DNA from 3 places in the Paenirhodobacter sp. genome. Region 2 is predicted to be linked to each of the others. Evidence: riboswitches for the same ligand, from Rfam matches in the RefSeq annotation. Region 2 holds a riboswitch; each other region holds the start of a gene.
What was found. A riboswitch is a leader RNA that binds a small molecule or an ion and turns the genes downstream of it on or off. The one in region 2 is predicted to bind cobalamin.
Positions count from the first base shown of each region.

Region 1: it holds a riboswitch for cobalamin, as region 2 does, so the genes downstream of both, nrdH (glutaredoxin-like protein NrdH) here and AB7U46_RS16245 (DUF4198 domain-containing protein) in region 2, are expected to answer to the same signal.
Region 3: it holds a riboswitch for cobalamin, as region 2 does, so the genes downstream of both, AB7U46_RS00805 (TonB-dependent receptor plug domain-containing protein) here and AB7U46_RS16245 (DUF4198 domain-containing protein) in region 2, are expected to answer to the same signal.

Region 1 covers NZ_JBFXGV010000001.1:160,057-163,320, forward strand. The annotation lists gene nrdE (class 1b ribonucleoside-diphosphate reductase subunit alpha) at 1-1,485, opposite strand, end outside; gene nrdI (class Ib ribonucleoside-diphosphate reductase assembly flavoprotein NrdI) at 1,478-1,879, opposite strand; gene nrdH (glutaredoxin-like protein NrdH) at 1,884-2,105, opposite strand; cobalamin riboswitch at 2,190-2,379, opposite strand; gene AB7U46_RS00785 (adenosylcobinamide amidohydrolase) at 2,439-3,119, opposite strand; gene AB7U46_RS00790 (ABC transporter ATP-binding protein) at 3,122-3,264, opposite strand, start outside.
Region 2 covers NZ_JBFXGV010000061.1:9,668-12,931, reverse strand. The annotation lists gene AB7U46_RS16255 (cobalt ABC transporter permease) at 1-347, opposite strand, end outside; gene cbiM (cobalt transporter CbiM) at 344-961, opposite strand; gene AB7U46_RS16245 (DUF4198 domain-containing protein) at 973-1,764, opposite strand; cobalamin riboswitch at 1,922-2,133, opposite strand; gene cobF (precorrin-6A synthase (deacetylating)) at 2,154-2,909, opposite strand; gene cobA (uroporphyrinogen-III C-methyltransferase) at 2,906-3,264, opposite strand, start outside.
Region 3 covers NZ_JBFXGV010000001.1:166,085-169,348, reverse strand. The annotation lists gene AB7U46_RS00815 (HlyD family secretion protein) at 1-629, opposite strand, end outside; gene AB7U46_RS00810 (CerR family C-terminal domain-containing protein) at 626-1,288, opposite strand; cobalamin riboswitch at 1,417-1,622, shown strand; gene AB7U46_RS00805 (TonB-dependent receptor plug domain-containing protein) at 1,738-3,264, shown strand, end outside.

The DNA of each region.
Region 1 (3,264 bases), on a different contig from region 2:
GGCGGCGAAATAGACCGAGGTGAACTCGATCCCCTCAGGGCTGCCGTAATGGATCCGCTCGCGCGCGAGAAAGCCGTGCAGGTTCATCTGGCCAAGGCCCACCGCATGGCTTTCGTCATTGCCGCGCCGGACCGAGGGCACCGCCGCGATCGCCGACATCTCGCTCACCGCGGTGAGCGCGCGGATCGCCGCCTCGACCGTCGCGCCCAGATCGCCGCCATCCATCGCGGCCGCGATGTTGAGCGAGCCGAGATTGCAGGAGATATCGGTGCCGAGGTGGTCGTAGCTCAGATCCTCGTGGAAGGTGGAGGCCTCGTTCACCTGCAGGATCTCGCTGCAGAGGTTCGACATCGCGATCCGCCCGGCGATCGGATTGGCGCGGTTCACCGTGTCCTCGAAGAGGATATAGGGGTAACCGCTTTCGAACTGGATCTCGGCGAGGGTCTGGAAGAAGTCGCGCGCGTTGATCTTGCGCTTGCGGATGCGCTTGTCGTCGACCATCTCGGCGTATTTCTCGGTGACCGAGATTTCCGAGAAGGCCATGCCATAGACGCGCTCCACGTCATGGGGGGAGAAGAGATACATCTCCTCGTTGCGCTTCGCGAGTTCGAAGGTGATGTCGGGGATCACCACGCCGAGGCTGAGCGTCTTGATCCGGATCTTTTCGTCGGCATTCTCGCGCTTGGTGTCGAGAAAGCGCAGGATGTCGGGGTGATGCGCGTTGAGATAGACCGCCCCCGCGCCCTGCCGCGCGCCGAGCTGGTTGGCGTAGCTGAAACTGTCCTCGAGCAGTTTCATCACCGGAATGACGCCCGAAGACTGGTTCTCGATGCCCTTGATCGGTGCGCCGGCCTCGCGGATGTTGGTCAGCATCAAGGCCACGCCGCCGCCGCGTTTGGACAGCTGCAGCGCCGAATTGATGCCGCGCCCGATGCTTTCCATCGTGTCCTCGAGCCGCAGCAGGAAGCAGGAGATCAGCTCCCCCCGCGCGCGCTTGCCGGCATTGAGGAAGGTGGGCGTCGCCGGCTGGAACCGGCCGGAGATGATCTCCTCCAAGAAGCGCAGCGCGAGCTCCTCGTCGCCGCGCGCAAGCGTCAGCGCGACCATCACCACCCGGTCTTCGTAGCGTTCGAGATAGCGCTGCCCGTCGCGCGTCTTCAGCGTGTAGGAGGTGTAATATTTGAACGCGCCAAGGAAGGTCGGGAAGCGGAACTTCTTCGCATAGGCCTCGGCCCAGATCCGGCGCTGGAAGTTTTTCGAATACTGATCAAGGACTTCGGCCTCGTAGTAGCCTTCCTCCACGAGGTAATCGAGCTTCTCGTCGAGCGAGTGGAAGAACACCGTGTTCTGGTTCACATGGCTGAGGAAATATTGCCGCGCGGCGCTGCGGTCGGCCTCGAAGCGGATCTGCCCGGCGCCGTCGTAAAGGTTCAGCATCGCGTTGAGCGCGTGGTAGTCGAGATCGGGTTTCACGGCGTCAAGCATGGCGGCTCCAGAAGGTTTCCAGCCCGGCGCGAATGCGGGCGATGTCGGTTTCGGTGCCGGCCAGCTCGAAGCGATAGAGCAGCGGCACGGCGCATTTCTCGGCCAGCAGGTCGCCGGCGCAGGCGAAGAGCCGGCCGAAATTGCGGTTGCCCGAGGCGATGACGCCGCGCAGGAGTGCGCGACGCCGGGGGTCGTTGAGAAAGCGGATCACCGGGCGCGCGACGGCGCCGTGGCCGCGCCCGTCGGCATAGCTCGGGCAGATCAGCACGAAGGGGGCCTCGGGCTCGGGCATCGGCGCGTCCTCGATGGGGATGCGCCGCGCCGGCAGGCCAAGCCGCGCGACGAAACGCGCGGTATTGCCCGAGGCCGAGGAGTAATAGAAAAGCCCGCCCATCGGCTCAGGCGAGCCGGCCGATCATGTCGGGACGGAACCCCGCCCAGTGCAGCTCGCCCGCCACAACCACCGGCGCCTGGCGATAGCCCATGGCGGTGACCGCCTCGAGCGCGGCGGCATCTTCGGTCAGGTCGACGAGGTCAAAGGCGAGGCCGCGGGCCTCGAGCGCGCGGGTGGTGGCGGTGCATTGCACGCAGGCCGGCTTGGAATAGACGGTGATGGTCATGGCGTTCCTGTCTTTCATGCGGGAACGCGCGCGGCGACGGCAAAGCCATGGCCTGAACACACGCCCCCGAACCCTCCGTTCGTGGTCATCGTCGTGCGTCCGGCAGGTCTCCTGGCTCGCGGGTCGTCGCCTTTGACCGGCCTTCCCGGGCCGGGGCCCAGTGGCGTGATCGGTCTGGCTCGCCGCTTACAGTTGCGGGGGCAGCGCCGGATTTGAACCGGCTTCCCTCTTGGCCTTCGACCGGGATCGAAGGAACCGAAGCACATGCATATTGCGTCTGATGTTAATGGTTAGTCAATATATGGTGTCGTCTTGCGCGAAATTTTCTCGCGCTCAGGGCGAGAGCCCGCCGTTGCGGGCGATCCAGTCGCTTGCGCCCTCGCGCACCGCGGCATGGACGGCGGCGCCCACTGCCTCGCCAAGTGCCGTGTGCAGGCCGGCGAAGACCTCGCGCCCGGGTGGGGCGGCCAGTGCAAGGCAATCGGTACCGGTGCCGGTGACGCGCCCGCCGGGAAGATCGAGCCCGGCCTCCATCACCGCGGCGGTGCGCGCCTGCGCCGCGATCGTCAACGCTTCGATCTGCGCGACCCGGCTCAGCCCCCAGCGCGGGCCGGGGCCCGCAACCTGCACGGCAATGTTGATCGTGCCGTAGCCGGGGGTATCCTCCGGCACGGCGCGGAAATGGCGTTGCCCGACCCGCTCGGCATTGCCGAGCCCGACCGTTGCCAGCGCGGCGGCGCGGATCCCCTCGACCTCGCGCTCGATGCGGACGAAGCGGCGGATGTCATGCGAGGTCAGCATCGTCACCGCGTCGGAAAGTCCGCGTTCGGCGAGCGTCCCGGCGATCCAGCGCCGCACGTCGAGCTCGGGCGTGAGATCGGCGTTGCGCACCTCGCGCCAGACGATGCGGCGGGTGGTGACGAAGCCCGCGCGCCAGGGCGCAAAGCTCAGCACCCGCTGCGGGCCGCCGAGATCGGCGACGAGCCAGGGCTGCGCGAGGTCGGGGGCGAGCAGCGTCAAACGATGCCTCCGAGCGGCTGCACCACGAGCCCGTCGGCGGTTTCGAGTGCGAAGGCGCGGATGCCGAAGACCTCGGCGAGGAGTTCCGGGGTCAGCACCGCGCGGGGCGTGCCGTCGGCGACGATGCGTCCGCGCGAGA
Region 2 (3,264 bases):
TCCTGCTGCATCCGCAGCACCTGTTCGACATCCTCCTGCGTCATGGTGAAGCTTACCTGATGGCCGGCGCCAAGATCGGCGTGGAACTCATGCGCCACGGCGACATGCGGCGTGAAGGTGAAGGCCCCCTCCGCATCGGTCACCGTCTCGCCGAGCCGCGTGCCGTCGGGGCCCAGCACCTCGACCGTCGCGTTCTTCGCCATGTCGCCGTTGGAAAAGCCGATCTCGCCCTCGATCTCGGTGCCCGAGGGATAGGCCGAGGCGATCACCTTATGCGCGGCGGCAGGGCCCGCCCCGAGCGCGAGCGCGAGCGCCAGGGCGGCGGAAAGGATCAGGGAGCGGCTCATGCGCGGACCTCCTGCAAAGGGGTGAAAAGGGCGGGCTTGACCTGGCGGATCAGCGCGACGGCGGCGCCGGTCAGCAGTGCCTCGATCGCCATCACCGGGATATGGGCGAGGAACACGAGCCGCGCCGCGGCCAGGAATTCGTCGCCCGAGAGCGCCAGCGCAAGCGCGACGCAGCCGGTGGTGGCGGCGATCGCGAAGGCACCGCCCGCCGCCCCCCAGAGCACCCCGCCAAACCCCGGGCTGCGCCGGATCAGCGGCCCGAAGATCAGCCCCGCGACCACCGCCGGCAGCGCGATGTTGACCGTGTTGACGCCCAGCACCGTGAGCCCGCCGAAGCCGAAGAACACCGCCTGCAGAAGCAGCGCGACGAAAAGCGCCGGAAACGCCGCCCAGCCGAGCACCAGCCCGGCGAGCCCGTTCAGGATCAGATGCACCGAGCTGGGCCCGATCGGCACATGCACGAGCGAGGCGACGAAGAACGTCGCCGAAAGCACCCCCGCGGCGGGGATCTTCTCCACCGGCAGGCGCCTCAGCCCGAGCGCGATTCCGCCCGCACTCAGCACCGCGCCGGCGACGAGAACCGGGGCCGAAAGCGCCCCATCGACGATATGCATCTTCCCCTCCCTCAGTTCAGATCCCGGGCGCGGACCCAGATCACCGCGTCCTGGCTCATCTCCTTGCCCTCGAAGCTGGTCTCCGGCCCGGTGCCCAGCGCGGCAAAGCCCCAGTCCCCCGCCTTCGGCAGCCCGTAGGTGAAGCAGCCATTCGCATCCGAGGTGACGACGAGCGCCCCCCCGGGCGGCGGCGAAACGCTCGGCGCGGTGGCGGCGAAGCGCGTCAGATCCGGGGTGGCGGCGATATATTCGACCTCGATCTCGGCGCCCGCGACCGGCTTGCCCTCCGAGAGCACGCAGCCCGAGAAGGTCGATCCGGTGGGGATGTTCGTGGGCTTCGTCAGCGGCACGATCTCGGTCGGCAGGCCGAGCGGCTCGGTCCAGTCGGTGGGCAGCTCGCCGAGGTTGAGAAAGCTTTTTGCGATCTGCTGGATGAAGATGTCCTCCGAGCCCTCGAGATAGGGCGCGGGCACCACGGCGACGACATAGTCGCCCATCTTCTTCACCGGCAGGGTGACGGCCCAAGCATCGGCCTCGTTGCCCGCGCCCTTGAAGCGCTTCGCCACCAGCGAGGAGGCGAGGTCGATGCGCTTGCCGTGATTGACCGCGAAGACCTGCTCGGGCCGGCCCATGTCCATCGCATGGCCATTGTCGAACGGGTGCCAGAAGATCAGCCCCAGTTCGACCGCGCCGGGTTTCTCGAGCAAGGGCTCGGGGGTGTAGACCAGCTGGAAATGCGCCTGAGCCAAACTGGGGGCCGCGACCAGCGCCGCGGCGGCAAGAAGGGAAGTGTAACGGTTCATGTCGTCTCTCGTTGGTTGATGCGCGAGAGGCCCGGGGGCCACGCGCAACGGACAAGAGGACGGACGGGGAGAAGGCACGAATTGGACCGCCGCAGAAGGCACGCCGGGCCGCTCCGGGCCAGACGCTCACCCCGGCGCCCGGTGGAAGATGCCCCGCAAAACGCGGGCCATATGTCCGGCAGGTCTCCTGGCTTGCGGGTCTTCGCTCGGCTGGCCTTCCCGGATCGCTCCAGTGGCATTCTCAGCTTCGCTCGCCGCTTACAGTTGCGGGGGCAGCCACGGACTAGGCGCATCGCGCCGCACCGTATTCCCTTTCTCGCCCGACCGGACCTTGCGGCCCGGAACGGGACCGGTCATGCCCCCTGTGTTGCACCGCAGCATACATCCTGTCAATCGCCCTCCCGGCGCAGCAGGTAGATATCCATGATCCAGCCGTGGCGCGCCCGCGCCGCCGCCCGCGCCGCGACGATCTCGGCGCCCACCGCGGCGAGCGGGCCGGAGAGGCGGATCTCCTCCGCCATGCCGGCATAGGCCGACCACCAGATCGAGACCCCCTCGGGCGCGAGGCTGCGAAAGGCGCACTCGCCGTCGAGCATCACGACGAGCGTTTCCGCCCCCGCGGGCCAGCCGCCTTCGCGCAGCCGCCGCCCGGTGGTGACGGTGAAGGGCGCGCCGATCGTGTTGAGCGGGATCGCGTGGCCCGAGGTGAGCGCCGCGATCGCGGTGATGCCGGGGATCACCCGCGTCGTCACCGGGCGCGCCCGGCCAAGCCGCCCGGCGATGCGCAGGGTCGAATCGTAAAGCGCCGGATCGCCCCAGACGAGGAAGCCGACGCGCCCGCCCGCGGGAAGCTCGCGCGCCATTTCACGCGCCCAGACCGCCGCGATCGCGTCGTGCCAGGCATCGACGCCGTGGCGATAATCGGGGTCGCCCGCGTCGCGCCGCGGCAGGTCGAACTCGACCACCCGCACGCCTTCGGGCAGATGCTCGGCGCAGATCGCGCGGCGCAGCGCGGCGAGGTCGTCCTTTTCCACGCCCTTGCGCGGGATCAGCACGAGATCGAGCGCGGCCATCGCGGCGATCGCCTGCAGCGTCAGATGGCGCGGGTTGCCCGCGCCGATACCGATCAGGAAAAGCTCGATCATGCCGCGCCCTCCCCGGCTTCCGGCCCCTCGGGGCGATGGCCCCGCGCGGGCTCCGCGAGCGGGCCGTAAAGGATCATCGCCGGCGCCCCGGTGGGCGGCGCATCGGCGAGCGCTTCGGCCAGCGCCGCCACACTCATCCGCGCGATCCGCTGCCCGGGGGTCGAGATCGCCTCGGCGATCAGCGCCGGGGTTTGAGGCGGCAGCCCCGCCGCGATCAGCCGCGCGGCGAGATCGGCAAAGGTGCGCCGCCCCATGTAAAGCGCGGTCACCGCCCCCGGATCGGCAAGCGCGGCGAGGTTCAGCGCCTCGGGCAGCGCGCCGGTGACGTCGTGGCCGGTGACGAACTGCACCCGCC
Region 3 (3,264 bases), on a different contig from region 2:
CCCGGCAGGCGGATGATGTCGGAGATCACCCCCGCCGCCGGGGCGCTCAGGCTGCGTTCGTCGAGCACCCATTGCGCCTTGTCGAGATCGGATTGCCCGGCATGCACCGCCGCCTCCGCCGCGGCGATCTCGGCCGCGCGCGCGGGCAGCTTCGCCACCACCAGATTGGCCTCGATCTCGGCGACATTCGCCTTCGCCACCGAAACCGCAGTCTGCGCATCCTCGCGCTGCGCCACCGTCGCCGTGCCCTTCGCGGCCAGCGCCTCGGTGCGCGCGGAGTTGCGCTCGTATTCCGCAAGCTGCGCCTTCGCCGAGGCGAGCGTCGCCTCGATCACCCGGATCTCCTCCGGCCGCTTGCCCTCGCGCAGGTTCTCGAGCTGGCTTTCGGCCTGCATCACCGCCGCCCGTGCCTGATCCACCGCGATCTGCGCATCGCGCTTCTCGAGTTGCGAGAGCAGCTGCCCCGCCTTCACCCGCTCCCCGCGGGTGACCAGCGTTTCGTCGATCTGCGCGGTACTTACCGGGGCGATCAGAACGTAATCCCCCTCGACATAGCCGGTGGCGAGCGGCGCAGGCGCGGCACAGGCCGGCAGCAGCGAGGCGATCAGCGGCAGGGAACAGAGGATCATCCTTCCTCTCCTTTCGTCACGGCGAGGACCGCCTCGATATTGCGCAACAGCACTTCGGTGATCTGTGCGACCTCCTCGGGCCCGATCGCCTCCCAGCCCATCCGGCGGCTCACGATCGGCGCGCCGATGCGGAAATAAAGGATCTGTCCGATCGCGGTGAAGACGGTGAGCCGCACCGCCGCGCTTTCCGGCGCCTGTCCGGTCGCGATACCCCAGAGCCGGCAAAAGCGGCGGTGCATCGGATGGATCAGGATGTCGTAGATCACCTGCGCGCCCGGGCCGTTCTCCGCCACCTCGCGCAGCACGAAGGAAATCATCGCCCGCATCTGCGGATTGCCGATCATCTGCGGCGCGACATGGGAGACAAGCGCCCGGATCGCGATGTGCGCCGCTTCGGGTGTGGGCGGATCCTCGGCGGGCATTGCCATCACCACACTCTGCATCCGCGCCGCGAATTCCCGCGCGCAGGCGAGGCGCAGCCCCTCCTTGCCGCCGAAATGATAGGCGATCGAGGCGACATTGGTCCCCGCCTTCGCGGCGATCTCGCGGGTGGAGGCGGCGGCATAGCCGGCATTGCCGAAGATCTCGATCGCCGCCTCGATCAGCGCGCGCGCGGTGCCCTCGGCAGGCTTGATCTGGTCTGGGAGTCGTTCGCTCATGGCGGCAGTATAATCAAACGATTGATTAAATCAATGGGTGAGGCTGCGGAGGCGCGCGGCAAAGTCACAGCCTGGCACCCGGCAGGCGTGCCGCGGCGCAGCGGGCTTGACTCACAGGCCGATTTGATCTTTCACCGGAGCGTTCGAGTTCCGGCCTCAGGGTCGGATTGAAAGGGAACACGGAACGACCGCTCCGCCGGAGCTGCCGAAGCCGTGGCTGCCCCCGCAACTGTAAGCGGTGAGCGACGCCGACGATGCCACTGGGCACAGCCCGGGAAGGCCGGCCAAGCAAAGACCCGCGAGCCAGGAGACCTGCTCGGACGATCACCCTTTCCGCGCGCGAGGGGCGCGAGGAAGCGGCGTCAACCGCAGTGGTGACAGTCTCGGTCCGCGGAGTTCCTCCCGGGCCTGTTTGTCATGCGGGCCCCGCCCGCGAAGGGGAGTGAACCATGCGATCCACCCGCGCCCTGCGCCACCTGCTGCTCACCGCAGCAATCCTGTCCGTTCCTGTCGCCACGCTCGCGCAGGACACGACCAGCCTCGACGAGATCGTCGTCTGGGGCGGCCTCACCGGCATTGCGACCAGTGATTTCACCCGCGCCTACAGCATCGTCACCGCCCGCGACATCGAAGAGCGCGGCATCACCACGGTGCAGAACGCCCTGCGCGCCCTGCCCGGCGTCTCGGTCGCGGCCACCGGTGGCACCGCCGCCGCCGTCTATATCCGCGGCGGCGAGGCGAACCACACCAAGGTGCTGATCGACGGCGTCGAGGCGAACGGAACGACGAACGGCTCCTATTCCTTCGGCGGGCTCACCGTCGCCGACATCGAAAGCATCGAAGTGCTGCGCGGCCCGCAATCGGTGCTTTACGGCACCTCGGCGATGGCCGGCGTGATCGCGATCACCACCAAGCGCGCCGAGAAGGAGGGCACCTCCTATGGCGGCGGCTTCGAGTTCGGCGGCAACGACAGCCATGACGCGAATGTCTACCTGCGCCAGCGCTTCGCGCGCGGCCAGCTTTCCTTCGCGCTCGACAACCGGCGCGACAACGACAACGACGGTTCGGTCAAGGGCGACATCCAGCACAATGACGTCGATACCGCCTCGCTCAACGGCGATTACGCGATCAGCGACACGGTGAAGACCGGCTTCACCCTGCGCCGGATCTGGCAGGACTACAGCTATTTCAGCACCAACGGCGCGGCGACGCGGCCCGAGGATTACCTCGTCAACGCGGGCGACAGCGCCAGCCGCGACGAGACCTATGGCTCGCTCTGGCTCGAGGCGGATGCGCTGGGCGGGCGGCTGCTGAACCGGTTCGAGATCTCGGGCAGCAATCAGGACACCTTCTACCGCAGCCCGGCGTGGGGCAATTCCGACTACGGCTCCACCCGCCGCACGTTCAAATATACCGCGAGCATCGCGCTCGACGGCAGTGACGCGCGCACAGCCAATCAGAAGCTGAACCTCCAGCTCGGCGCCGAGCGCGAGACCTTCGACGTCACCGACGCCTGGTCGAGCGGCAAGGACTCGCGCAACACCCGCTCGATCGCGCTCGACTATCAGGGCCATTTCGACAACGGGCTCGACCTGCAGGCGGGCATCCGCCACGACGTGATCGACGTCTTCCAGGATCCGACCTCCTGGAACCTCTCGGCCGCCTGGCGTGCGCCGGGGGCGGCCTGGCGGCTGCGTGGCTCGGTCGGCAAGGCCACGGTCTACCCGACGATGTACGAGCAGTTCGGCTATACCCCCGGCGTCTATTCCGGCAACCCGAACCTGAAACCCGAACGCAGCCTGAGCTACGAGCTCGGCGCCGATTACGACCTCGCCCAGGGGCGCGGCACGCTCGGGCTGACCCTGTTCCAGGCCGACGTGAAGGACATGATCAGCTCCGCCGGCAGCACCTCGGTCAACCTGCCCGGCACCAGCACCCGCAAGGGGGTCGAGCTGAGCGGTGCATGGCAGGCGAAC